Regions from separate parts of the Paenibacillus sp. GM1FR genome, predicted to be linked through region 2. Evidence: predicted binding sites of a transcription regulator. Region 2 holds the regulator's gene; each other region holds the start of a gene.
What was found. The regulator LexA, encoded in region 2, represses DNA repair genes until DNA is damaged. The targets are predictions, from matches to a motif close to CGAACATATGTTCG.
Positions count from the first base shown of each region.

Region 1 (10,374 bases), on a different contig from region 2:
AAAACACTATATGTTATTTTTCGTTGAAATTATAATTAGTTCTATGCTGATTAATTTATTGATTGGTGGATTTAAAGACAATACAATTTTGAGTTTCTTTAAAGATTTTATATTCTCTTATTCTATTTATCAATTAGTGCTCCTCACAGTATTTAAGTTGAAAGACTCAACTACGACGGATACATTTACAGCTATGAAAAATTATCTAGATAATCATTTGTTGCACTTAGAATTCGGAAGACCGCTGTCACCTGGAATATCTCTAAATGGAAACAAAATATCTGACGGTTGCAGAAACAAAAACCACAGATTAATTTGGGTGAATCTAATCAAACTTGAGAAGATGTATAGCAGAGGGTTATTAAGAGGCGATGATTATAAATTCACTCTTAAGAAAGTAGCAATAGACATAGAACATCAAAGTAAGATAAACAATTTCTTCTGGATGAATTCGATTTTACTAAGGATAATTAAATAACTATTTTACTTAATTGCGATAGGAGATGTTCGCTCTAATGAGGGCTTTTCACGGTACTACATCTGTAAATGCAATATCTATAATAAGGGAAGGGTTCTCATTGGACTTTTTCCTCAGAGGGGGGTTAGGAAAGGGGATTTATTTGTCCAAAGATGTAGACAAATGTGCTGAATATGGGAGACATATTTTAAAAGTGGAATTAAATGAAGAGTGCATTCTTAAAGATGAATTTGCTTCAATTTCTTCGTACAAACCAAAGGAAAGTTATTCAGGTTTTAATTTTGATAATAAATTCGAAGGTTATACACTATCTAGAGGTTTCAAAGGATTGGAATTAACTACATTCAATGAAATTGTCATATATGATCTTAGCTGTATAACTTCAATTGAAACATATGCGATAAGATGACTGTTTTATCCCACAACTAGGAGGAAACTAACATGAACTATCTTGATCAATTGTCAGACCGCGCGCGCCCAAGTTTGACACGCTATGTGGATCAGTTTGTACGAAATGATCTTGGACATATTTATTCCGATTACAGCGGTGAAGATGTCAATAAAATTATAAAGAAGGTGTACAACAAGTATCTTCATTTAGGAAATGAACAAGAAAAATATAAGGAAATTAATGACGCATTTCTTTCCTCACCTCTGTTCATTGAGGACTTGAAATCGTATATTGTTGATTTTTTAGAAAAATAGACCAACTTTAGATAGAGTAGAGTATTATCGATCTTTAATCGCAACGCACAATCTATTGGACAAAAAAAATATTAATAGAGATAAACTTGAGGAGCGAATTTCTGTATTGGAGTCTACACAAGGTACTTCGCAAGACATCTGATCAAATGGCGATTTCGTAAAGGAGGGTAAAATGAAGGTATCAGATATCGAAGGGTTTGTTGACGGTATTATACAATTTGTAAAATTTACGCAGCCTGAGTTTATGGATAGTATCGCAAAAGGACAATTATATATGAATAATATCGATTATTTTGTTGAACTAGAAAACAGAACAAAATTAAAAGGCCAAGGAGATAGGTACGATGGGGGCAATGTAATCAGGGAAATAGATTTTAAATTGCTTGACGATGATACACAGGAAGTTATTTTAGAAGGCATAACACCTGAAGCAATCATAAGAGATTATTCTTTTAGTAGAATCCCCATCTACTGTATGACTGCTTTAAAAGGTAGCGACTTTATTGTTGTTGATGAATCTACAAAATCTTATATAGTAAAACCCCATTTCACGGAAGAAGTAAAAGAACTGATGTTGTCATCATTCGGGAGTAAAGCTGTAATTATCGATTCTTTCCCATTTCAAGAATCTGTCGAAAATCATTTCAGAACTAACAACATTTCCTACGATGCAAGATTAGTGAATTATACTGACTTTAATCTCAATGGCGCTGAAAGGTTATTAAATTATCAGTATAGAAATATAGAATCTATTTTCACAAAAGATTTGTTTTTTGAACATCAAAAAGAATTTAGAATTGCCCTAGATGAAATTGAGACAGAAGAACCTATCGTAATAAACATTGAAAATTTTGATCAGAGTTCTATATTATGTATGGACACGTATGCGTTTTTTGATGAATTCGTAATAGAGGTATTAAAGTAAAAGAATTGTTTCACGAGGAAGGATGTGCGACCATGACAGATAAGATCAACCTTTACGTAGACGACCTCAGAGACTGTCCAGATGGCTTCATGGTCGCTCGTACATATTACGCTCGTACAATATTACGAAGCAGTACATATCCTAGAGACCAAAGAGGTGGCCATTCTTACATTAGACCACGATCTGGGCGAGGATGTAGATGGTGTAGAGTTACCCAATGGATATGACTTGGTTAAGTATTTCTGTGAGCATGGATTGAGGGCAGATAAGATTTACATACACACAGATAACCCTAGGACGACAGAATATGTATGAGACTTTGTTAGCGGCTCAGCGACGAGGGTTCATTGTAGAGGATATCGAGATATACCATTATCCGATTACTGTGAACAGGTATTCTGATGAGCAACGAGAGGGATGTTTTATAAGAAAGGAGAGGAAAATTAAAAATGAAATTAGAAGTAAGATTTTCTAATGAACTTCCCTTTATGATTCAATTACCAAATGGAGATTATCCAGTGAAAACGAGAATTAGTCCAACAGAAGAGAAGGATTTTATTCTAAATCTAAGTGACAATTTTTTCAGAGTACACATTAGTCCTTTTGCTAGTAAAGAGTCTCCTAATTATTTGGAAGGTGAGAGGGCAGACCTGGAAAGTCACATAATAAACAATCGAATTCCAAATTACGCATTTGAGCCTTGTAAAAGTTATATTACTTGTCATATCGAAGAAGAGTTATCGCTGACTGAAGAACACTATACAGTTGTCACAAGCGAAGTTTTAATTGAGAAAATTAAATCAAGAATGATAAGAGAAAGTACAGGCTATACTGATACAAGTGATTTAACAAGAATGGCTACAACAGAATTTAATTCATACACTACAGATCAAATCTTGGAAGCAAAAGTAGATTACATTGTTAGTAAAAGATTAAATGAACTTAGTAGATTAGTTTATCCATATTACAATGCTTTAAATCAATTTATAAAGCAATATTCTTATTTACGAAATGACTTTTTTGTTGAAACAATGACTATGCATACTCTTAAGGGAACAGAATCATTACAGTTTGTTGACGGTTATTTTTATGATTCTATTAAACATGTTGGGAAAGCACCAAGCTTGGTGCCATATCGAAAATGGTTACCTGATATTGATAGTGATCAAATTGAAACATTTAGAGAAAGGCTATTAAATGACTTCAATATTCCACCTACTAAAGATTTGATTATTATGGCCCGCAATCTTGCAGAAAGAGGAGAGTACCGTTCAGCCATCATTAATAGTTCCGCAGCTCTCGAAGTTGCTGTAGAACAAAAAATCATTGAGAAAATGACTTTAAATGGTAACACGCAAGAAGAAATTGATACTTACTTGAATAGTACAAAGACTAATTTTTATCGAAGATGCAATACACAATTGAATGAGAAGACTGGACAATCTCTGCCAACAAACAACTCTACAATATGGACAAATATCAATTCTCACAGGAATCAATTTCGCCATAAAATCGCGCACTCTTCTCTCATGCCGAATGGGAGTGATACCACGCGCGCAATCAATGATTTTGAGGCTGCTGTAAACTGGGTTGAAGCACTGTAAAATGCAAGTTTGATTTAAACGAATTGAGATAGGTAAGGTGATTTCTTGAAGAGGTTCATATACTTAATTATATTGATTGTGGGTCTGCCAATCATCTTAAATTATGCTTTGTTTTCGTGGCAAGCTCCGGGAGTGAATGCAGATGAGAACGCTTGGTTAGGATTCTTTGCTAATTATGTCGGTTTAATTTCTGCTGTGTGTATTGCTCTTTACCAACAGTACAATCAGAGAAAGAAAGATAAAGAGGACGAAGATAGCCGAAAACAAAAGGAAGATGAGCAAGACAGAAAGAGTAATCGATCCTTCTTGGTGCTTCATGACTTTTACGGCAATATCAAATTGAACGATGTTAAAACTCATGAAAACAGTAGAATAATTGAGACTGAGGGCTACAGATGGTTACTCAATCACCTACAAACAGTAACACAGAATACAGATAATGCTAATACTTCGTTCATTAAACTATCTCATTATGGGAACCCAGAAGTCATATTGGATTGCAAAGTGAATATTGAGACAAAGACTTCAAAAGGGTTAAATAGTATTAAGGTGGACATTGGGGTGTTTGAAAAGGGGATTGAAATATTCATACCTACTGTTCCAATCAATGCATATGTCGGAGAAACATTTGATGTTTTGCTTGTTAAAGTTACATACTTTACATTAAGAAATGAAAAAATTGAATATACACATGACTTATCTCAGAAAAAAGATATTTGTAAAGTTTTTCAAGATGACCATGAAGAAGTTTTATATGAATTTCAATTAGATGAGTCCAGATGGATATATCCTAAAAAATTTGTAAATGAGAAATTATAATGAAATTTAGATTTCACATAGACTCAATAATAAAACCCACCATTTAAGTGGCGGGTTTTTGTTGTGTTCAAATAGTCTTCTTTAGAGTAGTTTCTCTCAGAAGAGTACACGCACAGTATTTGGATGATGAAGTAGTAAGGGTAAATTAATTAAAGAATGAGAAAAAGAATAAACAGTTTGCAGATATGCAAATTAAATCTGATGGAGTTGTCTTTAGAGCTCTAGTTAAAAAATTAGCATTATAGACTTAGTGGCCTTCATCTCCAACTGTTATTGGCTTAATTTGTTCAACCGCTGCAAATAGATCCTCTTTTTTCGGACGATTTACATAGAATGGATTCTTTTTCTTGGGTCCAATAAAGTGAATCTTTTCATTATTTAGGATGGCAGTTTCTTCAATGATAATAAACCCTTGATCATACTTATCTTGAGAAGATGTCAAAGATTGAAGCATCAATTTATTGTTAAACGTAACTTTATGTATCAGTAAGGGAACGTATTGATATTTCTTAAGATAAACCCAGTGGTATGTTATGTCGTTCTTCTCAGCAAATCTTAGATTTATCGGTATAAATGAAAGGTAAACGACAAAGAGAAGGAATAGATCAAAATAACTATCTATAATATCTTCTTTATTTAAAAATGATGCTGTTATGTTTATAAGAAAATATCCTATTATAGTTACGAGTATTGATAAGATAAGGACTTTGGTTAGTTGTCGATAAAGAGCTCTTCTGGGAGTAAACAATATTCTTTCATGTTTGTTTGCTAATAGCAAAAGTATACCTGAAATAATAACCAAGGGTAAAAAAGTAGGCATCAAAAATTGTAACCAGTTTTCTTTTAAACTTTCGATCATTCAACTACCGCTTTCATATTTATAATGTTTATATCGGCAGTAATTAAATTAAATTAAATCATACGGTCAGAGGATAGAATGAAACTTTGATTTATCATAGTTTTGATTCGTTCTTGTTCTTCTGTTGAGTAGTCCAATTCACATCGATTTTTTTTTCATAATTAACACGCAAATACATTAAATGTGCTCACCTTGAACCAAAACATTATTACCAAACTCCGAACCGTCTGGCGCAGAACCATACAAAATAGACCCGAATTGAGCACCTTACTATATAGATTTGAAGTTCGACCAGGATTTATTGAGCTCTGAAAAAGAATGTGTAGTCAGTAAGGAGCAAAGACAGGATACTTGTCTACACTTTAAGAAGATGCATGAATACTTATTTGATTTCTATATTCAAACTCCATAGAAATTGGAATTAGATAAAGCTATAATATCCCTATGTAATATATTAGGGAGGCGAGTTTAATTGAAATTAGTATGGGCTCAAATCAAGAACTTTAGGTCAATCCGCGACTCCGGCAAGATTTATTTTAATCCAAATTTAACTATTCTAGCTGGTAAAAATGAATCGGGCAAGTCAAATATCTTAAAAGCTCTTGATTGTTTTTCGAAAAATGTCTTTGATAAAGAGAGTGATTACCCAATTGATTACATAAGCGAATATCCTGAAGTAATAGTTCACCTTGAATTAGAAGATAATGATCTCCAAAATATTAAAGAATTTTTTACATTAAACAAAAACAGTTCAAAGAAAAGTAATGGTGTAACAATAACTAGAACAGCCGAATCAAATGAAGTTATTAATATAGAGATTTTTAACGATACCTTAGAATATATAGTAACGGAAACAGATAAAGCTACAGCTGCAATTAATAAGGAATTAAGAACAAGATACAAAACGAATATAGAAGCAATGACATCAGCAAGCCTTGTTGTGATTATCAAAGAAATAAACTCTCTCCTTACAGCTATTAATAATTTGGATAATGAACAGATTAATAAAATTTCCACTATCCTTCAGGATCTTGATTCTTATTTCGACTTATTGACTAAAATCCATAATTTCAGTGTAGGTGCTATCTTCAAAGAAACTATACCCAACTTTGTATACTTTAGTTCGTTTGAAGATATCATTCCCGATTCAATTTCAAGCAATGCAGAAATAACTCCAATTGTTAATAGATTTTTCAAAGTTGTGAACCAAGATCCATCACTTCTGTTCGGTGAAACAAGTCCTCAAAGAAGAAGACTTTTAACAGATAGAATTTCCAAAAAAGTCTCTGGTAACTTTATGGGCTATTATTCACAAGACAGTATTTCGCTTACAATTAATTTAGATGGGAATGGGATTAACTTTTTTGTATATGGATTGGATAATCAAAAACCTTTCCAACCAAGACAGAGGAGTCAAGGGCTACAATGGTTTTTGTCATTTTATTTAACACTAGAAGCAGAGATGAAAACAGGAAGTATTTTATTAATTGATGAGCCAGGTTTATATTTACATGCATCTGCTCAGGAAGACCTTTCGATTATGCTTAATGATCTTTCAGTTAATAGTCCTATAGTCATTTCTACACATAGTCATTGGCTAATGGACCCTAACAGACTAGAGAGAATTAGGTTAGTAATCAAAGACAATGATAGCACCTATGTAGAAAATAAAATTCATAAAGGTGCCGACAATAACACTATGAAGCCTATACTTTCTGCTATAGGACTGGGACTTAAGAATAATATAAGCACTTTTGGTAAGAGGGTAGTTCTTGTAGAGGGTTATTCTGATTATTATTATCTTGAAGCTATGAGATATTATTTTAATGAAATACTTGAGATTAAACTCGATAATTTCAAACTATATCCTTGTTTGGGTTCAGCACAGATAATCAATGTTCTAACTTTAATTATTGATTCTGAAACGGATTACTATATTTTATTAGACAATGATAAAGCAGGACAACAAACCGAAAAGAAATTGAAGAATGAATGTGGAATTGATAAGAGCAAGATATTATATACACCAGCAAAAAGTAAAGTTTTCTCAGCAATTGAAGGTGTATTCTCAGAAAAAGATTTCAAACAGATTGTTTTGAATTCGTTAGAAACAACAAAGTTTGATAAAGTCTTAGTCTCAAAAAAATTCAATGAGCGAATGCACAATAAGGAAATTACCAAACTTTCAGATGAGACGGTTTCAAATTTTAAAGAGATTCTTGATGTTATTGGGATACCACAAGTTGAACAAATTGAGAGTCTATCCAAATAAAAGACAAGAATTAAGAAGAAAGGGTGGAGAAATCCACCCTATAGTTTTACCAACTTATTTTCAGGTATGTCATATTTGTAGACAGTCCCACTGGTAAGTTCAACATAATAAAATCCCCAAGTGACAGTGTACTCAGGATGATTTTCATATACTCTGATTAGAAAATACTTCCCATCTTCACTGTATCCTTCATCCATCATTCCAAGTTTGTATTTATCTACGTCTTTCTTAATTTTCGAATACACGTACTTGTAGGCATTATCCTCATTCACAATAAACTTTGGTTGTTTCCCAATATAAAGATTATCCCCTTTTAATGAAACCTTCTCACCAATCGCATTACTCATACTTCTAACTGGTACGTATGTAGTGTTTTTATACGTTATTGCATCAGTTGTGGAATTCTTAGTTCCATCTACATAAAGACTGACTTTCTGGATAGCTGCTTTAATTGGTGTAGTAGTAGCTGCAAATGCTGTTGCTCCTGTAATTGTTGATCCAATTAGAATACCAATGATCAAACCCTTTAACTTATCCTTCATTGTATTACTCCCTTGTTATGTGAAATAGATTGCTTATTGTATTATACAACTTAAATATCAATATGAACTACAAAAATTCCCTGTTGCATAAAGAACGCATGTTCGGTTTATAATACATATACAAACAAACGTTCTTATTTTATATGGGAGTGATAATAATGGCTAAGAAAGAGCGGACAATTATGTTAATTGACATGCAGTCGTTTTACGCCAGTGTGGAAAAGGCTAAGATGCCACAGTACAAAAACAAACCATTGGCAGTTGCAGGAGATCCAGCAAGACGTTCAGGAATTATACTTGCTGCATGTCCTCTAGCTAAAGCAAAAGGCGTGTCAACCGCTGAACCATTATGGCAATCACTTCAAAAGTGTCCTGAGTTGATAATTGTAAGGCCGCACATGCAAGAATATATCGAGGTTTCTACTCAAATTATGTCCATCATTGAGGAATTTACCGACCTAGTAGAGCCCTATAGTATAGATGAGCTATTTTGTGACGTGACCGGATCTCTACATCTTTTTGGCAATGACCCGATTGACATGGCAAAGCAGATCCAAGACAAGATTTACAATGAAACGGGTGTATATGCAAGAGCAGGTATTTCGACCAACAAAGTGATGAGTAAGCTTTGCTGTGACATGATCGCGAAGAAAATTGAAGGCGGAGTATTCTTTCTTAGAAAAGAAGAACTGTATGAGCATATAGGTGATAAGCCAATTCGTGATATGTGGGGTATTGGATCAAGAATGGAAAAACACTTGTGGAAAATGGGGATTCGAACAATAAGACAACTTGCAAATACGCCCTTATCTAAATTGAGAAGCAAATGGGGTGTTAACGGAGAGGTTATATGGAGAGTAGCGAATGGATTAGACGACTCACCAGTGACCATAAATACTCATAGTGTGCAAAAGGATATTGGGAATGGCATGACGCTTCCTAGGGACTATACAGAACAGTGGGAGATTGACGTTGTAATACAAGATATTTGTACAGAGGTTTGCAGACGTGCCCGGAAAAAGGGATTGATGGGTAGCGTAGTTACTATGAGTTTATCGGGTGCAGACTTTGATCGACCGACTGGCTTCAGTAGACAGGTTAAACTTCAAGATCCCACTAATATAACTGTAGATGTGTGTAAGATAGCTAAACAGATCTTTCGGCAACATTGGGACGGTCAGCCTGTGAGACGAGTTGGGATATCATTATCTAATCTTTCAAACGCTGAGACGTATCAAATGTCATTGTTCGATGATCAGGAGCAAAAACGTGCGATTGATAAGGTGATGGATGACATTAAGGATCGCTTTGGAGATATTGCCATACTTCGTGCAAGCTCAATCACATCTGCTGGTCAAGCCATAGACAGATCAAATAAAATTGGAGGACACTACAGATGAGTAAAAAATTGCAAGCAAATGGACTATGGGAATCGAGCCGCATGATGCTTCCACAACATAAAGAACGAATCATTGAACATCGCTCACGAGACAATGATCAGATTAGACCTCTTCTTCACGAGGACGAGTGGGAAGTTATTTATCAGAACATAGGAATATCATACAGATATACTGAAGAAGCGAATTTTGAGATTTTTGAATTGAACTCGAAACGAGTCGTGAGTGGAATTGTTTCGAAGGTTAATGAGTTAGGAAAGAAGGTTAGAATCGAATGGGAAAATGGACACGAATGGATTGAAATAAAAAGTTTAGTTGCAGTGCGATTATCAGGAGGGGGATTAGAATAATGAAGCAGAGTGCTGAGGAGTTAGAATTAGTAAAAAAATATGCGGAGATGCCACTACTGTTAGACGTAATAGAGGAGGATAAGAAAAGAATAGGTGAGAGCAGTGCCATATTAAAAAGAGAGTTGAGATTTTATTTAAGTGCACTACAAGACAGGGTGACCGCTGACATATATGAGCTGAAGAAGGCATTAAAAGAGCATGACATTAAAATTATCGAACAGAAAAGAACTGAAGACAATTTGTTTATCTCTTACTCAATTCGTGGATATCAATATAAAATGAATCCTCTTATGAGCAAGGTTAGAACAGATGGTATGCTAATCTTAGCTCAACAGATGAATGTTATTGTTGAAGAAGAGTGAGTTCATTCTCTTATTGAATTTTAATTGTCAAGTTGTGCTTTGTTTAGATGCATGAAAAATG
Region 1 is NZ_MKZL01000063.1:17,304-27,677, reverse strand. Features, by position in the region: gene PAEAM_RS28110 (hypothetical protein) at 1-478, shown strand, start outside; gene PAEAM_RS28105 (PARP domain-containing protein) at 516-887, shown strand; gene PAEAM_RS28100 (hypothetical protein) at 920-1,183, shown strand; gene PAEAM_RS28095 (hypothetical protein) at 1,356-2,108, shown strand; gene PAEAM_RS32645 (cyclic-phosphate processing receiver domain-containing protein) at 2,190-2,423, shown strand; gene PAEAM_RS28085 (hypothetical protein) at 2,558-3,712, shown strand; gene PAEAM_RS28080 (hypothetical protein) at 3,791-4,531, shown strand; gene PAEAM_RS28075 (hypothetical protein) at 4,779-5,390, opposite strand; gene PAEAM_RS28070 (ATP-dependent nuclease) at 5,863-7,662, shown strand; gene PAEAM_RS28065 (stalk domain-containing protein) at 7,701-8,204, opposite strand; gene PAEAM_RS28060 (DNA polymerase IV) at 8,363-9,604, shown strand; gene PAEAM_RS28055 (YolD-like family protein) at 9,601-9,951, shown strand; gene PAEAM_RS28050 (YhjD family protein) at 9,951-10,313, shown strand.
Region 1: the regulator LexA is predicted to act here: its motif matches at 8,326-8,339, upstream of PAEAM_RS28060 (DNA polymerase IV).

Region 2 (10,374 bases):
CCAGAGAAACCAAAGTCAATACGCAGATCCTTCGTGCCTTTAGGATTCAAGCCATTGTAGTTCACATCTTCTACCAATTCACGTTTTCCGCCCTCTTTGGTAAATGTCTCGCCTTCAACGCCCCATTTGGCAAACTCTTGACCCTCATCACTGTAGTATAACCAATCCACAAATTGCATAATGGCTTTGAAGTTTTCGCTTTTTTGAATTTTCCCGGATATCATGACACCGTTTTCAAGTCTTGAGCCAGACATTAATTGCCCTTTTGGCCCACCAGGAACTGTAATCTTCGCAACAGAGTATTTACCTTCTCCCAGCGTTTTGTTCATATCATTTCGGTGCAGCACTACCGTTTGGGAATTACCATTAATCATGAATGATTTGCCGGATACAAATTTCTGTACAGCCTGATCATCATCCTGTGTGAAACTTTCTTTGTCCAGCAATCCTTCGGATACCAACTTGTTAAAGTACGTTAGCATTTCCTTATACTCCGGCGTAGTAGCCGTGTACACAAATTCATCCTGATCTTCCTTATACGTCAATCCGTTACCAAAACCCCATCCAGCCTTGGTACCAAAGCCGGTAGCCGCAATACCTAATGTGCTATTAAATTTGAAACGGTCCGAGAACGGAACGGAATCCGGGTACAGCTCTTTGAGTTTCTTTGCAGCGTCATACAGTTCATCCCATGTGGTTGGGATCGCAATGTTATTTTCTTCAAAAACATCTGTTCTTACGATTAATGTATAATCTGGCCATACTTCTTCATGCAGACCCGGGAGTACATAATACTTGCCATCTTCCTGTCGAAGTCCTTCGATTTCTTCTTCCAATCCCCATTTTTCAACTTTATCCTTGAAGTTGGGCATCAAATCAATATAATCACTAACGGGCAGAATCGCACCGGAAGATACAAAAGCAGATTCTTCACCAGGATAGGTCTTTGGAATAACCAGCGGTGCATCACCAGAACTGATTAGAAGAGATCTCTTCTGAGAATAGTCACTCATAGGAACAATCGTTGGCTCAAGTGTAACACCAGTCATTTCAGTCATCTTTTCGAAAAGCAACCAGTCTTTTTTGTACGGATAGGTAGGTTGATCACTATACAGTATCGATAGATTAAACGGCTCAGTCGCCTTGAATGTATCCCCTACATTGTACGTCTCCATCGCTGCCTTGGTTTGAACTTCTGTGACGTCACCTCCAGCTCCATTACCGCTACTACATGCTGCCAGAACAACGGTCATCATTGATGCCAACACCATTTTACCAACAAACTTACGTGGCTTTTGATTCATTTAGGTTATCCCCCTGAATTTGGTTTAGGTTGACCTTACCTTAAAACTTTTTAATCAATAAAAAGCGAAGCGCGCCTTTATCACCGGAGTGTTTCGTGTAAATCATCTTTAGTTCAATTTATATAGCTGCTGCGTATTACTGTTTAACAGACCCTAACATGATCCCGGTTACAAAGTATCTTTGGACAAATGGATAGATGGTGAGTATCGGCAAGATGGTTAATACCATCGTTACTGACTTAATATTGGCAGCAATCTGTGTCAGGTTATCAGCTGAGGTTGCACCGGCAGATGCCCCACTTGTCGCTCCTGCAATCATATTGCGCAAATAAATGGTGACCGGGAACAGTTCTTTTTTGTCCAGATACAGAAAGGCTGGGAACCAGGAATTCCAATGACCTACTGCGTAGAACAGCACCATGGTTGCCATAACGGCTTTACTAAGCGGCAAGATAATGCGTAACAAGATCCCGTAGGTGTTCAAACCGTCAATGGAGGCAGCTTCCTCCAGTTCTTCAGGCATATTTTCAAAAAATGACTTCATGATCAGCATGTTGTATATGCTAATTGCGCCAGGAACAACAAGTGCCCACATAGTGTTATTGAACCCAAGAGAATTAATCAACACATAGTTTGGAATCAATCCACCACTGAAGAACATCGTGAATACGGCGAACATCGTCAGAAACTTGCGACCCATCAATCTCTTTTTGGACAGGGCATATGCGAAAATAGTCGTCATAAACATGGAGATTAACGTACCTACTACAGTGTAGATAATCGTATTTTTATAATTCGTCCAGAACATGCTGTCACGTGAGATGGTCTTGTATGTCTCCACATTGAATCCTCTTGGGAACAAACTAACCTTACCCGAATTAATATAGGACTCACTACTGAAGGATTGTGCCACGACATTTAAGAATGGATAGAGCGTAATAAATACCACGAACAGCAGAAAGATGACATTGAATACTTTAAATACCTTGTAAGATCTGGATTCCTGCATGGTGCTCCTCCTTTACCATAAGCTTCTTTGTGTCAGCCTGCGTGAAATGGCATTTACGGAGAACACCAGAATCAGACCGATCAGCGATTCGAACAAGCCAATTGCGGTAGCATAACTGAAGTTACTGGATTCCAGTCCCACCCGATACAGGTAAGTGGAGATCACATCAGATGTCTCGTAGATCAGCGGATTGTACAAGAGTAAGATTTTTTCAAATCCAACAGCCAGGAAATTACCCATGTTCAAAATCAATAACGTCACAATCGTTGGTAAGATCCCTGGTAACGTTACATGAATCGTTTGCTTCCACCGATTGGCACCATCAATACGCGCAGCTTCATACAAAGAATCATCAATGGTTGTCAGTGCAGCCAGATACAGAATCGCTCCCCAACCCATACCCTGCCATACCTCAGAAGTGATATAGATTGTTCTGAACCATTCAGCCCGCTGCATAAAAGGAATATTGTCTCCGGTGAAGAAAGCCACCAGTCCATTAATGGAACCATTCACTGCTGTCAGCTGCAGGATCATACCCGTAACGATAACGATGGACAGAAAATGAGGCAGATAAGACGCGGTCTGTACAAACTTTTTGAATCGTTTACTCTTCACTTCGTTAAGCATCAAGGCAAAAATGATTGGAACCGGGAATGTAAAGAGTAACGCAAGTCCGCCTAACATCAGCGTATTACCGAATACTCTCCAGAAGGTAGGGTCCTCAATGAACATTTTGAAGTACCTTAAACCAACCCACGTTTCTCCAAATATACTTCCCCCGGGAACAAAACGTCTGAACGCAATCACATTACCAATCATCGGTCCATATTTGAAAATAAGGAGATAAATGATGGGAAGGATTAATAGTGAATACAGCTGCCAGTCTTTGCGGAACAAAGTTGCTGCCGTTCGTAATCTGCTCTCTTTACGTAAAGATGTCATGGTTAACGTTGTTTTAGCGGTTTCCGACTCCATGTGTTTTCACTCCGATCCAGGACTTGATAAGTAAGAGTAATTCATGTACAGTTCCCATCGTTTCTCCTCTAGTAGAAGACAACAACTCCTTTAACTTCACCCCCACTACCAAATAGATAATTGCTAAATGTAAGCGATATCAATTTGATGTATTATGTAGAATCACACAATCCAAGGTGCTTCACATCATTCATTAGCACTTACTAAGTGGTGTGATCTCCAAATCGGAAGAAGATACTCTAAAATATTAAGCGCTTACAATCAATCGAAAATAATAAGCAATAACTCCCTGCTTCCATTTAATGAAGTAAGTCAAAAAGAAATTGCTTTATGACAATATAAATACTAGTCATACTAGTATGTTAGTTATATTCTAATTCAGCTTCCCCCTAATTTCAATAACTTTTAGCAAAAAAAATGGAGATCTCTTTTAACAAGGTAATTTAGTCAACAAACTCAAATAAAAAAACATTGGTAACTTCAAGAACGACATCATCGTTCATTGAAGCTTCCAATGTTTCAGGGTGCTGAGGAAAGATGTTATAGCTGATCTGCTTAGAAATTAGCAATAAGCTGATTTAATTCCGATAAATGTGTTATTTCATGGTCTGGCGCATACGTTTCATTGTTGGTCTTATGCTCACGGTTAATCCATACGGATTGGATGCCAGATGATAAAGCACCACGAATATCAGTCGTTAACTTGTCTCCAACCATCATGCTCTCTTCGGGTTTAACACCCAGTTTACTCAAAGCATGTTCAAATATCGACGGATCTGGTTTTCCTTTTCCGAAGTTACCCGAGATAATAATCTCATCAAAGAAAGGAGTTAATTCAGGTACACCATCCAACTTCTCTTGTTGCAAAGCAGGACAACCGTTTGTTAACAGCAACAGTTTGTACTTTCCTTGTAACTGACGCAAGGTATCCATCGTTTCTTCGTATACATGAGGTCTGGATCTCCGTTCTACTCCAAACTGCGCGGCAAGTTGTTCAGCAAGATCTTCCCGATCTATACCCAACTTCAACAAGCCACGACGCCAGGATTCTTTACGGTAAACTGGAGCAAGCTGTTCCAACTGACGGAACTCAGGTTGATCCCCACCAGTAAAGTTAGCCCATAGGCCTTCAAACGGATTGATTCCAATCATTTTGGTAAAAGGAAAGGTTTCATATGATTCATACAGTCCACGTGCCTCATTACGAACAGCTTCTTCAAGTTCTTCTGGTTTGACCCCAGTCTCTTGCGCTGCGATTAGACAAGTCTCATGAAAAGCTTCTCGAACACTACGCTCATCCCATAATAAAGTATCATCTAGGTCGAACAAAATCGCTTTTAACGCCATTCCGATCATCTACCCCTTTATGCAATAATTACTTTTCGACGGTTTCCACGGTGATCTGGTGTGCTTTTGCAAATTTCAGCAAACGTTCTGCAATCGCATCTGTATCGTAACGGTTCAATAACTTGGTAAACACCCATCTTTTCCCGCGACTGTTATGTTCGATAACAACTGTACCTGGTTCAATTCTGAATTTGACGATATCTTCAACCCCAATTGAACGTTCACGATTACCCTTCGTCGTTATAATCCGATTACTGCTAATCTTGATGTACGGACGACGAAGCATGAAGATGACTGCCAAAAATACGTAAAGCAGCATGGTCACCCAGTCCCAAGTTGTCATTGGAGCTTGCACAAGGAATGTGCTCATAAACAGATACAAAAAGGCGAGACCAATCAAAAATATAGGGAACAAAAGGCTGCGTCCCTTAAAGACTTCTTCACCTGGTGTACCTGTGATTGGTTGACCACTTTTTTTGCGTTGCTGATTTAACTGCTTGGAATTTTTCTTAACCGTTCTCTCGAACGAACGCGACATGAGAATCCCCCTTATGTGTCTTTGTATCGGCTTACATAACTGTAAACCAACATTTCCCCCTATAAATTGCACACTCAAAATAACAGGAAGAAACCTAAATATCATAATGATATCATTAGGTTTCGTTAGTGTTTGAGTTTGCCTTGGTGGCCTTTGTCATTCTCATCATCAACAATCTCAATGGTATCCAGTTGTTGTCTGAAATTGCTGCGAATATTACTCAAATAAATCTCTCTTAGCTCGGCACGTTCAGCAAGCTCTTCCTCCGACAATCCAGTGGACTTTTGCTTACGAGCCAATTCGTTAATGCGTGCTACCAGACTATCTATATCCAAGCTTGTCCCCTCCAAAAATACAAAGTCATATTAACTTTGCCATTATAAAGGCTGCTTGTCAAGCTGACACGCGCTAACACTCATTGATGTGCATTTTATTCTGCAAATTGCGGTAGAGCTAGTACTTGTCCCACTTGGATGGAAGTTGTATGAAGTTGATTCACTTTCTTAATTGCTTCTATATATATACGTGTATCCATATTCGTCGGTTTATGTTCCAAAGAAATACTCCATAATGTTTCCCCTTGTGAAACAGCTATCTTTCCTCCAGGCAGAACAGCATTCTCATTGCCGGCAAATACAGTTAAAACGGTGCTGCATCCAATAAATATAATCATAGAGGTAATGACTACCTTTAACATCCATGAAGAAATCTTGAAACGCGCTAAAACCTTCTTGTAGTTCCCTATGTTAGACTTCACCAGTTCCGAATTCATTGGTTCATAAATGCTTTGATAAGTAGAATATCTCATTAAATACCCGCCTCCAAACGTTTGTTCCTATCTGTTGGAATCAATATAACACGAACACTTGTTTTGTTCAATAGATTTTTAGAACAATTGTTCGCTTCTTTTTTGAAGGAGAAATATCTTATTTCAAGTCCTTTTACAAAACATTTGCAGTATTATGCTCTGACTTTTGGACAATTTCTGTTCTATAAGCTAAAAAACACCGATTTAATGCTATTTTATTTAGAACTTATGTTTGTACGAACGGAGGTTCTATGTTATAATTTTCCCAAACGTTACTAAAATGGGGTTGATACGGTATGTCGAAGATATCCAGCAGGCAGCAGGCTATTCTGGAGTTTATACGAAATGAAGTCCGGTTGAAGGGGTATCCTCCTTCCGTACGGGAAATTGGTGAAGCGGTTGGACTGGCTTCCAGCTCAACAGTACATGGACATTTGGATCGTTTGGAGAAAAAAGGTTTGATCCGACGCGACCCTACCAAGCCAAGAGCCATTGAGCTTTTGAGCCAAGAAGAATCTGAGCATTCTCATCAATTTGCTCATAGCGTTGCACGTATTCCTGTTGTTGGTAAGGTTACAGCCGGGGTTCCAATCACTGCAACCGAGAACATTGAAGACTACTTCCCTCTTCCTACACATTATGTAGGCGAACAGAAAGTGTTTATGCTTTCGGTAGTCGGAGATAGCATGGTGGAAGCTGGAATCGTTAACGGAGATTACGTTATTGTCCGTCAACAGCAAACTGCTGATAACGGTGATATCGTCGTTGCAATGACTGAAGACGATGAAGCTACAGTGAAAACGTTCTATAAAGAGAAAGATCATATTCGCCTTCAACCGGAGAATGCGACCTTCGAACCTTTACGTTTGAAACATGTTAGTATTCTGGGTAAAGTCATTGGCCTTTTCCGAGATATTCATTAATATTTAACTTGAGTAACAAAACTAGATGTAATGAAATACGAAAGAGGTTATCCTGATCAACAGGACAACCTCTTTTTTTCATGTTTATGTTATTTTAGCGGCTAATTATTCACTGCGTTTCAGAACACTCTTGTGATGCGAGAACACATCAAAGCTCTGTTGTCCGTGATATGAGCCCATACCGCTCTCTCCTACACCACCAAACGGGAGGTAGTGTGAAGTCATATGAGAAAGTGTGTCATTAATACATCCCCCACCGAAGGATACTTGATTCAGAACCTGATCCTGCAGCTGCTCATCCTGTGTGAAGAGATATAGCGCCAATGGTTTTGGCCGGCGAACAATCTCATCTAGCATAGGATTCAGGTCACTGTACGTAAATACAGGAAGAATCGGACCAAAGATCTCTTCTTGCATGACAGCTGATTCCCAGTTCACATCTCCAAGTACAGTCGGCTCAATGAGCAACTGCTCTCGTACAGAACGTCCACCAATCAGCGTTTTGCCATCTGTTAGGAATTTCGACAACCGATCAAAGTTACGCGAGTTAACAATATGCGGGAAATCAGCGTTCTGTAACACATCGTCCCCAAATTTATCTTTGATCTCTGCGCCAATCAGATTGATCAATTCGTCATGAACTTGTTCATGTACAAGCAAATAATCCGGAGCAACGCAAGTTTGGCCTGCATTCAGGAACTTACCACGAACAATACGCTGGGCCACCAGCTTCAGTTCTGCATCGTTATGGACAATAGCAGGACTCTTGCCCCCTAGCTCCAGGGTTACAGGAGTCAAATGCTCCGCAGCTGCCTTCATAACAATGCGACCAACACCTGTGCTTCCTGTGAAGAAAATATAATCAAACTTCTCTTTCAACAATGCTGTACTGGCTTCAACTTCCCCTTCCATAACGGCGATATACTCCTGAGGGAAGATCTCCTGAATCAGATCATATGTCAGACGAGATACCGCTGGTGTTAATTCAGAAGGCTTGATAACTGCACAGTTACCGGCTGCAATTGCTCCAATCAGTGGACCAAAGGCCAGTTGGAAAGGATAGTTCCAAGGTGCAATAATAAGAGCCACTCCGTATGGTTCAGGGTAAATGGTGCTCACCCCATCCGGCATAGCCGAATTGGTTGGGACTTGTTTTGGTACAGCCCATTCCTGCAGGTGTTCTAATGCAAAATCCAGTTCACCCAGAACAATGCGAATCTCGGAACCGTAAGCTTCCGCCTCTGATTTGTTCAAATCTGCCCGAAGTGCATCTTGAATCCGTTGCTGATACTTTTCAATTCCTTTTCTAAGCTGCTGAAGCGCATTAATCCGATACTCGATATTTTTAGTTTGTCCTGTATAAAAAAATGTACGTTGTTCTGTCACAAGTTGTTTTGCCTGATCCATATTAACATCTCCAATTAATTATTTAAAATTAAATTGCTCAAAATTTAATTAAAGTATACCTCTTCTATATGAAACTTTCAACATACAAATGAAACATTGATTTGAAAGTTAGTGGAGTTAGATATCACATTTTGTTTCATGGCTTTCAGATAACTAATGAAGAGGAATATTACGATTATTACAGATAAAACATAGATATATTATATGGACTAATAAAGAATGATCTGGGACATTTAAAGATTTAGGCAATTACTTTATTTTTGATTTTATCTGCTTTTACGCACAAAAAGCCCCTTAGGGCTAGGGCGCCAAGAAATTGAGCTATAAGTACAACCTGATATATCGATCGCGTTCCCTATGGAGGACGATTCATTTCCTAGCAAAAACAAAAAAGAACAATGAGGCTATTTAGTTTTAGACCTCGCTGCTCTATTTTGTGTTTTGAGATCATCCCTTTAGAGAAAAAGAATCCCTTAGGACACCGATTGTAAAAATCAGTGTCCCATATAGAATCCCATAATCATCAAATTAATTTATACAATAACGCAGTAACTAATAGTATCCAAGCATACTCCATAAAACTTCTCTTTGTGCGATGAGATGTGTTCGTCGAGTTTTTCTAAATAGGTAAGTTGGGAAATTGTCTAGAAAATTCTTGTAGAGTGAGGGGGAAAATATTTTTTAAAACTAGTCAGGGAAACGTCTTTTATTTTATAATTATCGCTTTATAAGTAAAAAATTAGTTGTTTACCAAACTTTTTCCATGATATACTAACCTCATACTAATTCTTAGGAGGTATGTTTATGAAAAATGTAAGAAATTTCTTGATTTTATTAACACTTTCACTCTCGATTTTTTCTATTCCTTCACTATCTTCACAGGCCTTTGCTAAAGAAGTAACAACTAATTCTTCAGTTGTACTTCAAGGGGAACTTATCGCAACTGTTAATTTCAACATGCTCAGGAATTCAAATGTAAAATTATTCGCTACCAATCAAAATGTTCAAATCCAGTCTGGCGCACACCTTATTTCAATAAGCAATGGGGGAGTGGTTTCATCTAATAGTTCCCTTGGAACGGCTGTTGTATATTCTTTTAATCCTAATGGTGATTACGTAAAATACCTCATAACTGTAAATGCAAGCTAATGAGCTTAATAACAAAAATCTCAAAGTTGCTCAGAAATAAATTTACTTAAGCAAAGTCATTTGAAACTGCCTGTTAAATTTTATCTACCAATTTAGCCATCAGTCATCCAGAAACCGCCATGCTTTTGATGCGGTTTCTTACTGTTTTATTTTTAGTTAAGCATGAGAAGATGGCACCATCTACCATCCAAACGCTGGAACGTAACTGGGTAATTCTCTAAGCTTAAATACTCATGTCGAATTGACCAGGGTACGCTTGCTGCGCTTCATCTCGGCAAAAGCTTGACCAAAACTTCCTCACACTGGGCAACGACATCCTCGGTAGCCCGTTTCTCCACATCTTCCATATCTAGTGCATACCTGCCTCCTCGATATGCTTGGTCATGGCTTGGGCAATCTCTTCATTTTCCGCAATGAGATGTTGATGATGACAAAGCTCTTGCCGTTCCATATGCCATAAGAAGTCCAAACTTCGGTGAGCAACCCGGAGTTTCAAAGTACGTTATATTTGTCTTCATCAAATTCTTCTAATATTTGTGATCGATTTTGAGAATCCTCATTTACCTCAGAAACTCAGAGTCCAATTGAATTTAGAATCTGAGTAAATTTCTGACTGTTCTTCACCAATGGAGGAATTCAACAATCTTCCGATCCATGGCGACAAGCAACATTCTTCCACTATTGGATTCAAGATACAGGGCCAATGCAGTGCACAAATTTCGCATGTCTCAACGGTCAGGTTAGCCGTTATATCAGTTTGTATAATACCGACGACTACGCGGTACCAGCTGCTGATAGATGTCTGATCTGCTTTTTCTGTAGCTGTTTTTAATCCAGTGGATTTCTCAAACTTCTCAGAGGCTTAGGCTTAAGCAGAGAACTACTGAGATCATTAACTCAACCGTCTATTCGGC
Region 2 is NZ_MKZL01000011.1:916,029-926,402, reverse strand. Features, by position in the region: gene PAEAM_RS09880 (ABC transporter substrate-binding protein) at 1-1,304, opposite strand, end outside; gene PAEAM_RS09875 (carbohydrate ABC transporter permease) at 1,441-2,313, opposite strand; gene PAEAM_RS09870 (ABC transporter permease) at 2,326-3,255, opposite strand; gene PAEAM_RS09865 (HAD family hydrolase) at 3,844-4,635, opposite strand; gene PAEAM_RS09860 (hypothetical protein) at 4,664-5,173, opposite strand; gene PAEAM_RS09855 (DUF896 domain-containing protein) at 5,299-5,508, opposite strand; gene PAEAM_RS09850 (LysM peptidoglycan-binding domain-containing protein) at 5,604-5,981, opposite strand; gene lexA (transcriptional repressor LexA) at 6,278-6,904, shown strand; gene PAEAM_RS09840 (aldehyde dehydrogenase) at 7,010-8,311, opposite strand; gene PAEAM_RS09835 (hypothetical protein) at 9,116-9,460, shown strand.

Region 3 (10,374 bases), 290 kb from region 2:
TCCTTTAATTTCAGCAGTATATCAAGGTCTCTGGCAACCAGCGGGCTTCTAGTTTGAATTTGAAGTGAATCTGGTGGGTTTTTATCCATTTCTTCCAATAGGCTTCTTGTAATGTTTGCCCTCTGCTCTACAGGTTGATAAGGATCTGTGGCTGATGACATGAATATACTTATGGGTTTATTTTTACGTCTTAGAAGAGAGACTTCCCTTAGATAGTTTTCTGCTGCATTTTTCTTAACATCCACCCACGATCCCCAAGGAATATCCTTAAACTTTTGAATAGGCATTTCTCTGACGTAACAGTATTCGCAAGCAAATGCACAACCCGTATAGGGATTTAGTGAATGAGTAAAACCAATATCTAGATAACCTGTTACTTCACTTAATATTTTCTTAGACACAATGTCTTTGATTTCAATTGGCATGACGCTACCATCCCCTCAATTACTTTTATGCCCGCTTCTCCTCTTGCGTTTTATCTTAAAATTTCTCATGCTACTTGAAAAGTAGGCACCTTTTTATTAGATAGGAACCAGAATGTAACTATTGGGTGTTAACAACAAAACAACCGTTTTTATAAATAAAGGTAACGGCGGCTTATCTTTGGCTTGAAAATTGAAAATATCCGCAATAGGACCGTCAAAAGCAATGATGCGGTCGGTAATCGTATTGCGAGGATCGCGGAACGTGACATCAAGTACTTTAAACCAATCCTTATATTGGAGCAATTGTTTCCCTACAATGATGACTTGATAATTACGTCCCGCAAGCGAACTCGGAAATTGGGCATCCAGCTGATTTTTAGACTGTCTTAAACCTTCTGCTATTCCTCCCCCTTCGCGGCTTTTCTTTTGAATGTCCTTACTGAATACAGGGGCAGATATATAATAATGGAGTTTTTTATCTTTGAGATCCAAACATAGTTTACTCTGCCTTTTTATTTATCTTTTTTGTGATTCCCGATTTGCCGAAAGATCTGCTCGTATTGGTTGCCGCATTGATGAGTTAGACTCTTACTTTTCTATGTTCATTTGAGCAAATCAGTAATATCAACGTTCATATGTTCGGTAAGCATTAAGGTTACATCCACTTTCACTTTGCTCCATAATAATGTCATTTTATGGATGTAACCTCTCACCGAATAATCTACCGTTAAACTCAGCTCAGATCTCACTTCATCTATGATTTTAATATGATGTTCCTTTAGCCTTTGTTTTGATTTGTACATCTCTAAAGCAATTTTCTTTTGAGTACCGTCCAAGTAGTCAACATATACAGATTTCATTTTGAAGTTTGAAGCGTATATTTTATGCTTATCTACCTCCAGAGCACCTAACAGATAAGGGAGCTCTACCACCCTCTTCACGAGTGAAAGTTCCTCGAAAGTCTGTCGCACTTTACACGCCTCCTTCTTCAAGTTTTACAGCGACCAATTGATCAAAATCGACCCATTCAAATCCATTCTCCATTTCAATTTTGATTTTCTTTCCAAAGGTACTGACTGAAGTGACGATCCCGTGTATATCCCGATTGCCTGACTCAGTAAATATTTCAAAGGTGGCTTGCAATGTATAATTGAGCGACATATCTATATTTTGTGTAATAATCTCCCACTCATCTTCATGGATCAGCGGTTTCGTTAGATAATGAACTTGAGTACGATGCTGTATAATTCGTTCTTTATGTTGAGGAAGCATCATGCGGCTCGATTCCCATAATCCATTGGCCTCCAGTTTTTTGCTCATTTATAATGCCCCCCAATTTTAGATGCTCGATCGATCGCTTGACCCGCAGCCGTAATGGAGCTTGCTCGTAGAATGGCAATGTCGCCAAATCGATCCTTAATGTCGTCCATCACCTGATCAATGGCCCGTTTCTGTTCTTGATCATCATAAAAAGATAGTTGATATGTATCCGCGTTGGATAATTGAGACAGGGATACGCCTACACGGCGCACAGGTTGCCCATCCCAGTGTTGATGAAATATGCGTTTGGCTATCTTGCATACATCAACGGTTATGTTTGTAGGATCAGACAGTTTAACCTGCCTGTGAAAACCAGTGGGGTGGTCAAAATCCGCTCCAGACACACTCACAGATACGACGCTACTCATCAGTCCCTTTTTGCGGGCTCTTCTGCATACTTCTGTGCAGATATCGAGAATAACCACTTCGATCTCCCAAGCCTCTGTGAAATCTCTAGGCAGGGTCATTCCGTTTCCAATATCTTTTTGTGTACTGTGCGTGTTGACGGTTACCGGCGACTTGTCGAGTCCATTTGCGACTCGCCAGATGACTTCTCCATTAACCCCCCACTTATTTCTTAGTTTAGTAAGAGGTGTATTTGCCAGGTCTCTAATGGTTCGGATGCCCATCTTCCACAGATGTTTTTCCATTCTGGAGCCTATCCCCCACATATCGCGGATGGGCTTATCTCCAATATGGAGGTGTAACTCCTCTTTTTTTAAGTGGAAAATGCCCCCCTCTGCTTTTTTAGCGATCATATCGCAGCATAATTTACTGATGATTTTGTTTTCACCAATGCCAGCTCTCGCGTAAACGCCTGTTTCATTATAGATTTTGTCTTGAATTTGCTTGGCCAAATCGACTGGATCATTACCGAATAGATGCATAGACCCTGTAAAATCAGCGAATAATTCGTCTATACTGTACGGTTCGACCAGATCGGTGAACTCTTCAATAATGGACATGATTTGAGTGGATACTTCGATATATTCTTGCATGTGTGGTCTCACAATGATCAGTTCAGGGCACTTCTGAAGAGACTGCCAGAGTGGTTCCGCGGTAGACACACCCTTCGCTTTGGCTAGTGGACAAGCGGCTAGGATAATTCCAGAGCGTCTTGCGGGGTCTCCCGCAACAGCTAATGGTCTATTTTTGTATTGAGGCATTTTTGCCTTTTCGACTGAAGCATAAAAGCTCTGCATATCAATGAGCATAATGGTTCGTTGCTTAGTCAACACTGTAATCACTCCTGTACTTTTGAGAACGTATGTTTGTATATATTATAGACCGAACGCACGTTCTTTATGCAAGAGGTAAATATTTATAATTAGCTTTTGAAAACCCTTGGACACCATAATGAACTGTAGACTGGATATTGTCAGCCACTTTAGCCATCCAAATAATTAATTTTTAGTTTTATTATTGATGCACAAAAAACCAAGTACTTGTCTCACAAAGTGATAAGTACTTGGTCTATTTGATAGAATTTAAAGATTGGATCATCTTTCGTTCGAGTGCAAATTATATTTCCAAATCCAATCTTTCCCCGTTGGATTCAATCACCTTTTTATACCAGTGGAAACTATCCTTTTTACTTCTTTTCAGGGTACCTCTGCCCTCGTTATCCTTATCTACATAAATGAATCCGTAGCGTTTCTCCATTTCGCCAGTTGAGGCACTAACGATGTCGATGCAACCCCAAGCCGTGTAGCCGATAAGATTAACGCCATCGAGGATAGCTTCTCTCATTTGTTCGATATGATCTCGCAGGAAATTGATTCTATACGTATCATGGATAGAGCCATCCTCTTCGATGATATCAACCGCTCCCAGACCATTTTCAACGATCATTACAGGGATTCTATACCGATCGTACACATGATTGAGTACGTAACGAAGTCCAACTGGATCGATTTGCCATCCCCAATCATTTGCCTTCAAATAAGGATTTTTGAATCCACCAAAGACATTCCCCTGGGTCTCATCACCTTCTGGGCGGGTACCCACTACATGAGACTTGTAGTAGCTGAAGCTATAGAAATCAACACAGCCTTGTTTTAGCACTTCTACGTCCTCTTCTGCCATCTCAATCTGAATATTGTTCTCATTAAAATATCTCTTGGCAAAGTCAGGGTATTCCCCTCTAACTTGCACGTCGCTGCTCAGCATATTGTTAATCTGATCCATTCTCAGAGCCTTCAACATATCTTCCGGTTTACATGTACTTCCGTAACCATGACTATAATTAATCATACAACCGATTTGGAACGCCGGATTAATCTCATGAGCAAGTTTGACTGCTTTTGCACTTGCTATAAATTGATGATGTAAAGCCTGGAATCTTAATTGCGTACTATCCACAACCGTATTGTTAAATACACCACTATCATCAACTAATAATGCCCCTGCTATATATGCACCTGCTGGAACAATTAAACTATTGATCTCATTAAATGTAATCCAGTACTTCACGACATCCTTGTAACGGGTGAAAATGGTCTCACAATACCGTACGTAGCAGTCGATCATCTCTCTGGAAGCCCAGGCATTGAATTTCTCTGTTAGCGCAAACGGAGCTTCGTAATGTGAGATCGTAACGATAGGTTCAATATTATACTTTTTCAGTTCACTGAACACCTTGTCGTAAAATTGAAGTCCTGCTTCATTTGGCGTTACATCGTCCCCGTTGGGGAATATTCTGGACCAAGCAATGGACATTCTGAAGCATCGAAAGCCCATCTCTGCAAACAGACGGATATCTTCTTTGTAATGATGGTAAAAGTCTACTGCCTCATGGGAAGGATAGTTTACGCCCTCCTCAATGTGTTTGGTGATCCGTCTTGGAGTAGTATGCGTTCCACCCGTCATCATATCTGCTGTACTTGCCTTTTTACCATCAATGTTCCAGGCACCCTCGTATTGATTCGCCGCTGTTGCGCCGCCCCACATAAAAGAGTCTGGGAATACGGTTGTGTTCTTCATTGGAAATTCCTCCTTATATGATCTTAATTAGTTTTTCCCCGATCGTAATCGATGGTTTGTCTATACCAATTACATCTGTAAAGTCATCTGAATTCGTAACAATAATAGGTGTAGTCAGATCATAACCTTTGGCGGCTATTGCATCTGTATCGAATTCAATAAGTAAATCCCCAGCTTTTACTTCATCACCTTCTTGTACATGCACCTCGAAATGTTCACCTTTCAGCTTCACCGTGTTCATGCCGATATGAACGAGGAGTTCAGCGCCATTATTCGAGCTAATACCGATTGCGTGGAAGGTAGGGAATACCGCGGATATGACACCATCGGCTGGTGAAACAAGCTTTCCAATTGTAGGTTCAATGGCGATCCCTTTTCCCATAGCTCCAGTTGCAAAGGCTTCGTCCTTTATTGTTGATAACTCTAGAACTCGACCAGTCATTGGTGCTATGAGCACATGTTCAGAAACACTAACAACAGGCACACGGTTTGTTGAAGATGAATTGGCTGGTGTTTGTTGATCCTCTCCATCCTCAGGCACATCTTCAAATCCTAAAATAAGCGTCATCAAGAAGGTAACAACAAAGCCAATGACCAGACCAATTGCTGCATGGATTAGGTTCCATGGATTATCTGTGATAAATGCTGGTAACGTAGCCAAGCCGGCAATGCCTAGAGCAGATCGGGCTACTCCGAACAAGCCAACGTATATTCCGCCTACAATACCACCAATGACAACAGCGATCAGTGGTTTTTTCAACCGTAGATTTACACCAAACAATGCAGGTTCGCTAATTCCTAACAGCGCAGTTACGCTAGTAGAGTAAGCAACTTGTTTAAACGCTTTATTTTTGGTTCTTAATGCGACCGCGAGCGCAGCTGCACCTTGAGCAACATTATGTACGAGCATACCTGGGCCAACAATGCCATCTGTTTTTGTTTGTGCATAAGCAGTGAGGACAACAGGTCCCAAACTATAGTGCATCCCCGTCAGAATCAGGAATGGGAATGCCCCGCCGATAATACCAGACACTAACCATCCTGCGTGTGTATTGACATAGGATACAGCAGAAGCAAGATAGTTACCGGCAATTGCACCCAATGGTCCTAGAATAATTAATGTTAGAGGCGCCATAACAAGGATTACAACTAAAGGTTTCAAAATGGATTTGATCACGGAAGGAGAATACTTTTCAGCAAATCGTTCCACATATGACAGGATCCATACGGCTAGAATAATTGGAATAACGGAAGAAGAATACGTCGCTTGTGTGACAGGCAGACCAAAGAACGTAACAGGCTCACCTGCAGACATTAACGCCGAAAAGCTAGGATGTAACAAGATACCCGCAATGGTTAACGCAAAGCCCACATTAGCTTTAAGTTTAACAGCAGCACTCCAGGCGAGTAGCATTGGCAAGAAGTAATAAGCCGCATCCCCGACGAAAGTCATAATCGTATTAAATTGACCGTCAAGGTCAACGAGATCAAAGGTTTTCAAAATAAGAAGAACTGCCTTAATCATGGCACAACCGATCATCGCCGGTAGGATGGGTGTAAAGATTCCGGAAATCGTGTCCAGAACAGTAGAAACTTTTCCTTTTTTCACAGTTGGAGCATCATTCTTGCTTGTAAAGTTCCCTAGCTGCGCAAGGGCTTTATAGACGTTGTTGACCTCATTACCAATAATGACCTGATACTGACCTCCACTACTGGCAACGCCCACAACTCCTTGTACGTTTTTCAGTGCTTCGTTGTTAGCAATCGACTCGTCTTTTAAGTTAAAGCGCAGCCTGGTAGCACAGTGTGTAACACTTTCAATGTTTTTTTCACCACCAACAAGTTTTAGAATGTCGGTAGCCGTTTGTTCATGTTTCATTTTTGTTCCCCCTTCAATGTATTATTCTACAAAAAAAGACCTAGAGTTCTATCGAATATAGATATGCTCTATACACGATGGAACTCTAGGTCTTGCCTGCATCACCAGTAACAATCCTAGTATAGTCATTATGGAGCGATGATGGGTCAATCCCTTTCTTCATCAGTCACCCTTTTGATATGAACAGTTAAATACACCAATTCGTCTTCGGTTAATTCTTTCCCATAGTCTACCCGAATCAACTGCGCAATTCTTAGACTACATTGGTACTCTAGCTTATATTTTTCTTTAATAATATTGAGGAAATCGTTATCATTACTTTTCATCACCGTATTGTTAAACAGACGATAGGCAAAAAACTTTAGATGCGTGATCAGTCTGGAGTAGTGAAGGGAGCTTTCGTTAAAGTGAATTTTGAACTGATAACGAATAATATTTAAGACCTTTTGAATCAATTGTGTCATCTTCATGGTATCTTCCATTTCAGATCCGAGCTCTGCATTGACAATATGAAGCGCAATAAATCCAGCCTCATCTTCAGGCAACGTAATGTTGAATTCTTGATTAATCATATCCAAAGCCTTCAAAGCCACTCGATACTCATTGGCGTAGAATGCTTTAATTTCAGACAATAACGCATTGTTGAAGTTCATTCCCTGTTTATAGCGTGATACGGCGAAGTTAATATGGTCTGTTAGCGTCAAATATATATTTTCATTCAGCTCTTTATCCAAGGACTGCTTGGCATATTGAATAATACTATCGGACACACGGATGTACTCCATCGGAATCTGCGCGAGCAGGGCATATAATTTGCCAGTTACATTTTTGGACTTCAGAAAAAATTCTTTCTCAATCTTCTCTGTGTCCACATCGTCTCCTTTTTTCTTCTGAAAACCAATGCCACTTCCTAAAAGCATCATCTCTTGGCGTCTTTCATTTACAGCGCAGACGACATTATTATTAATAATTCGCGTGATTTTCATACGAATCTCCTTTTAAAATGAAACGTTAACAGAATTTAGCAAATAAAAAAGACCATTAATAGTGCACACATGGTAATTATACTCTACATGTTTGCATATTAATCGGTCTTGCCTGCTGATCAGTAACAATCCTGATTATATTCATTATTTACTTGTACGATTATCTTAGTGGAAGGCGTTAAATTTGTCAATATAGTCATTTGGAGTACTTTCTATAACTTAAAACGATCCATTAAAATTATACGTTAAGCGTGCCGCTAAAATAGCGACTTCCATAGGAATATGTCCTTATACCTCGACATTTTATGGTTGAATGTTACTCCATCCGCTTACATCACATTGTCCATAATCATTATCACCCACAGCAACCATGGTACCATCCGATTTCAGTCCAATCGTATGGGCACACCCCGCCGAAACAGCTCTAATTCCGTGCCAGCCACGTACATCACATTGGTGATGTTTATTCGAACCCGCAGCAACCATTGTAGCGTCGGACTTAAGACCAACAGTATGATAACTCCCCGCTGCAACTGCTACAATATCGCGCCATCCGCTTACGTCGCATTCGCCATTATTATTTCTACCCACAGCCAATACCGTGCCATCCGATCTAAGCCCAACTGTATGAAGATACCCCGCCAAAACAGCCAATATGTCGCCCCAGTCGTTTACGTTACATTGGTTATACTTATTGTTACCAACTGCTGTTACCGTTCCGTCTATTTTTAAACCGACTGTATGCCAGTCACCCGTCGTGACCGATACAATATCGCGCCAGTTGCTCACGTTGCATTCCCCTTCATTATTTCGCCCCACCGCAACCACGGTGCCATCTGATTTAACCCCAACCGTACGGCACCAACCTGCCGAAACGGTTACAATATCGCGCCATTCGCTTACATTGCATTGGTCATGCTTATTCCAACCTATAGCAGTTACCGTACCATCAGATTTAAGACCAACGGTATGTGCATTACCGGTGTTCGTAGCCATATGAACATTACCCGCTGCAACTGCGACGATATGGCACCAATCGCTTACCTTACATTGACCATATTTATTATCACCCACAGCTATTACTGTTCCGTCAGATTTAAGAGCAACGGTATGACGGCGACCTGCCGCTATGGTACAGTTACGGAACCGTTTCGTCTCAAAAACCGCTTCCTTCCGTGAATTGTAGTCCATATCTTTCTCCCCTCCACCAATTGAAAATCCGCCGTTAGTTCAACTGTTAAGTCATAAAGTTTGTAGTTAAATCGCACTGTGAAAAAAGAAAGGCTCGCACAGGCAGGGTATTATTACTTCCCTGCCCAATACGAGCGTCTATGTCATATTGCACTCAAACGGTTGATCCGAATGTGTACTTTAGCAATCGTTTCATTTCATGTAGCGATAGTCTAATAGATCCTTCAAATTTGAAATTTTCTGCAACAGCTTTTCTCCGACATTGGTTTCCCTCACCAGCTTCCGCGCCAGTTCTTTGTCCACCAATCTTTTTAGAGATAACACGTCCGTTCCGTTACATAACACATCTTCTTTTGAATTAAATTTCTTGTGGGCAACGAGCTGCATGCCAAAGGAATTGTACAACAAGGTATATCCGGCAATGCCCGTTGTGGATTGATAGGCTTTGGAAAAACCGCCGTCAATCACGATCATTTTTCCGTTTGCTTTAACAGGGCTCTCTCCACTAATTTCTTTGACTGGCGTGTGCCCGTTAATGACATGTCCATGATCTGGATTCAAATCAAACTCCTGCAAGATTATTCGACAGATATCTTCATTTTCACGTAAATGGTAGTAAGGATTCTTTCTCTCTTTATGTGCTTCTTTATCTTGGATGAAATACCGCTCAAAAGTAGTCATTTCTCTCTTTCCAAAGAGCGAGGAACATTCCCCTGTCCAGATGTACCATACCATATCCGTCGCCAGATCTTCTGTCTCTTCCGGATGCGCAAAGGCGTAACGTAAATAATCTTCAAAAACATCAAGCAATTGACGGCCCGCATATGTCTTGTCTTCAATCTGCATTTCTTCCATATTTCCTTCTTCATCCAAAGGAATACAGCCGTGGATTAACAAATTCCCGTTGTACTTTAAATAAAGGCTACCCTTTTTCATGAGAAAATTCATATGTCTGGCCATCTTTTCGGAATGCTGAACGGAAAACAGCAGCTTTTCCATTACCTGGCGTTCTTCCTCCAGCAATTGTTCAGGCTTCTGCGGATTTATGGTTGCAAAACAGGTGTTTTCCAGCAGGTACGTTTTACCGCAGATGTTGATTTCATTGTTGTCGTAATCAATCTGCTCCAGCAAAAGTCTTTCAGACATATTAAAGTATGGGCGTCTCTTGATAATCGGGCTTTCAAGTTTAAACTGAATCATGGCAATGGCTTGGTGAATTTTGGTGATCTGCAGAATTTCCTGCTCCGATACATTATGTCCAGCCTGTAACTTAGGTCTGAAGGACGGATTGTCTTCGTAATATTTCTCCGCCAGGTTTAGCAGTGGGCGCAGATTGATTCCGTATACATCTTCAATGATGTCCAGATTATCGTATCTGGCGCAGATCCGAATAATATTCGCAAGGCAGACCAGAGAACCTGCGTAGGCTCCGATCCAGAGGACATCATGGTTCCCCCACTGTATGTCTACAGAATGGTAGTTGATCAGCGTATCCATAATTTTATCGGGGTACGGCCCCCGGTCATAGATATCTCCAACTACATGAAGATGGTCAACCACCAGGCGCTGTGTCGTATAAGCAAGGCCGATA
Region 3 is NZ_MKZL01000011.1:1,203,674-1,214,047, forward strand. Features, by position in the region: gene PAEAM_RS11115 (SPL family radical SAM protein) at 1-425, opposite strand, end outside; gene PAEAM_RS11120 (Ger(x)C family spore germination protein) at 522-917, opposite strand; gene PAEAM_RS11125 (YhjD family protein) at 1,028-1,396, opposite strand; gene PAEAM_RS11130 (YolD-like family protein) at 1,398-1,745, opposite strand; gene PAEAM_RS11135 (DNA polymerase IV) at 1,742-2,959, opposite strand; gene PAEAM_RS11140 (glycoside hydrolase family 1 protein) at 3,267-4,727, opposite strand; gene PAEAM_RS11145 (beta-glucoside-specific PTS transporter subunit IIABC) at 4,741-6,606, opposite strand; gene licT (BglG family transcription antiterminator LicT) at 6,753-7,592, opposite strand; gene PAEAM_RS11155 (RCC1 domain-containing protein) at 7,896-8,783, opposite strand; gene PAEAM_RS11160 (fructose-1,6-bisphosphatase) at 8,976-10,374, opposite strand, start outside.
Region 3: the regulator LexA is predicted to act here: its motif matches at 3,006-3,019, upstream of PAEAM_RS11135 (DNA polymerase IV).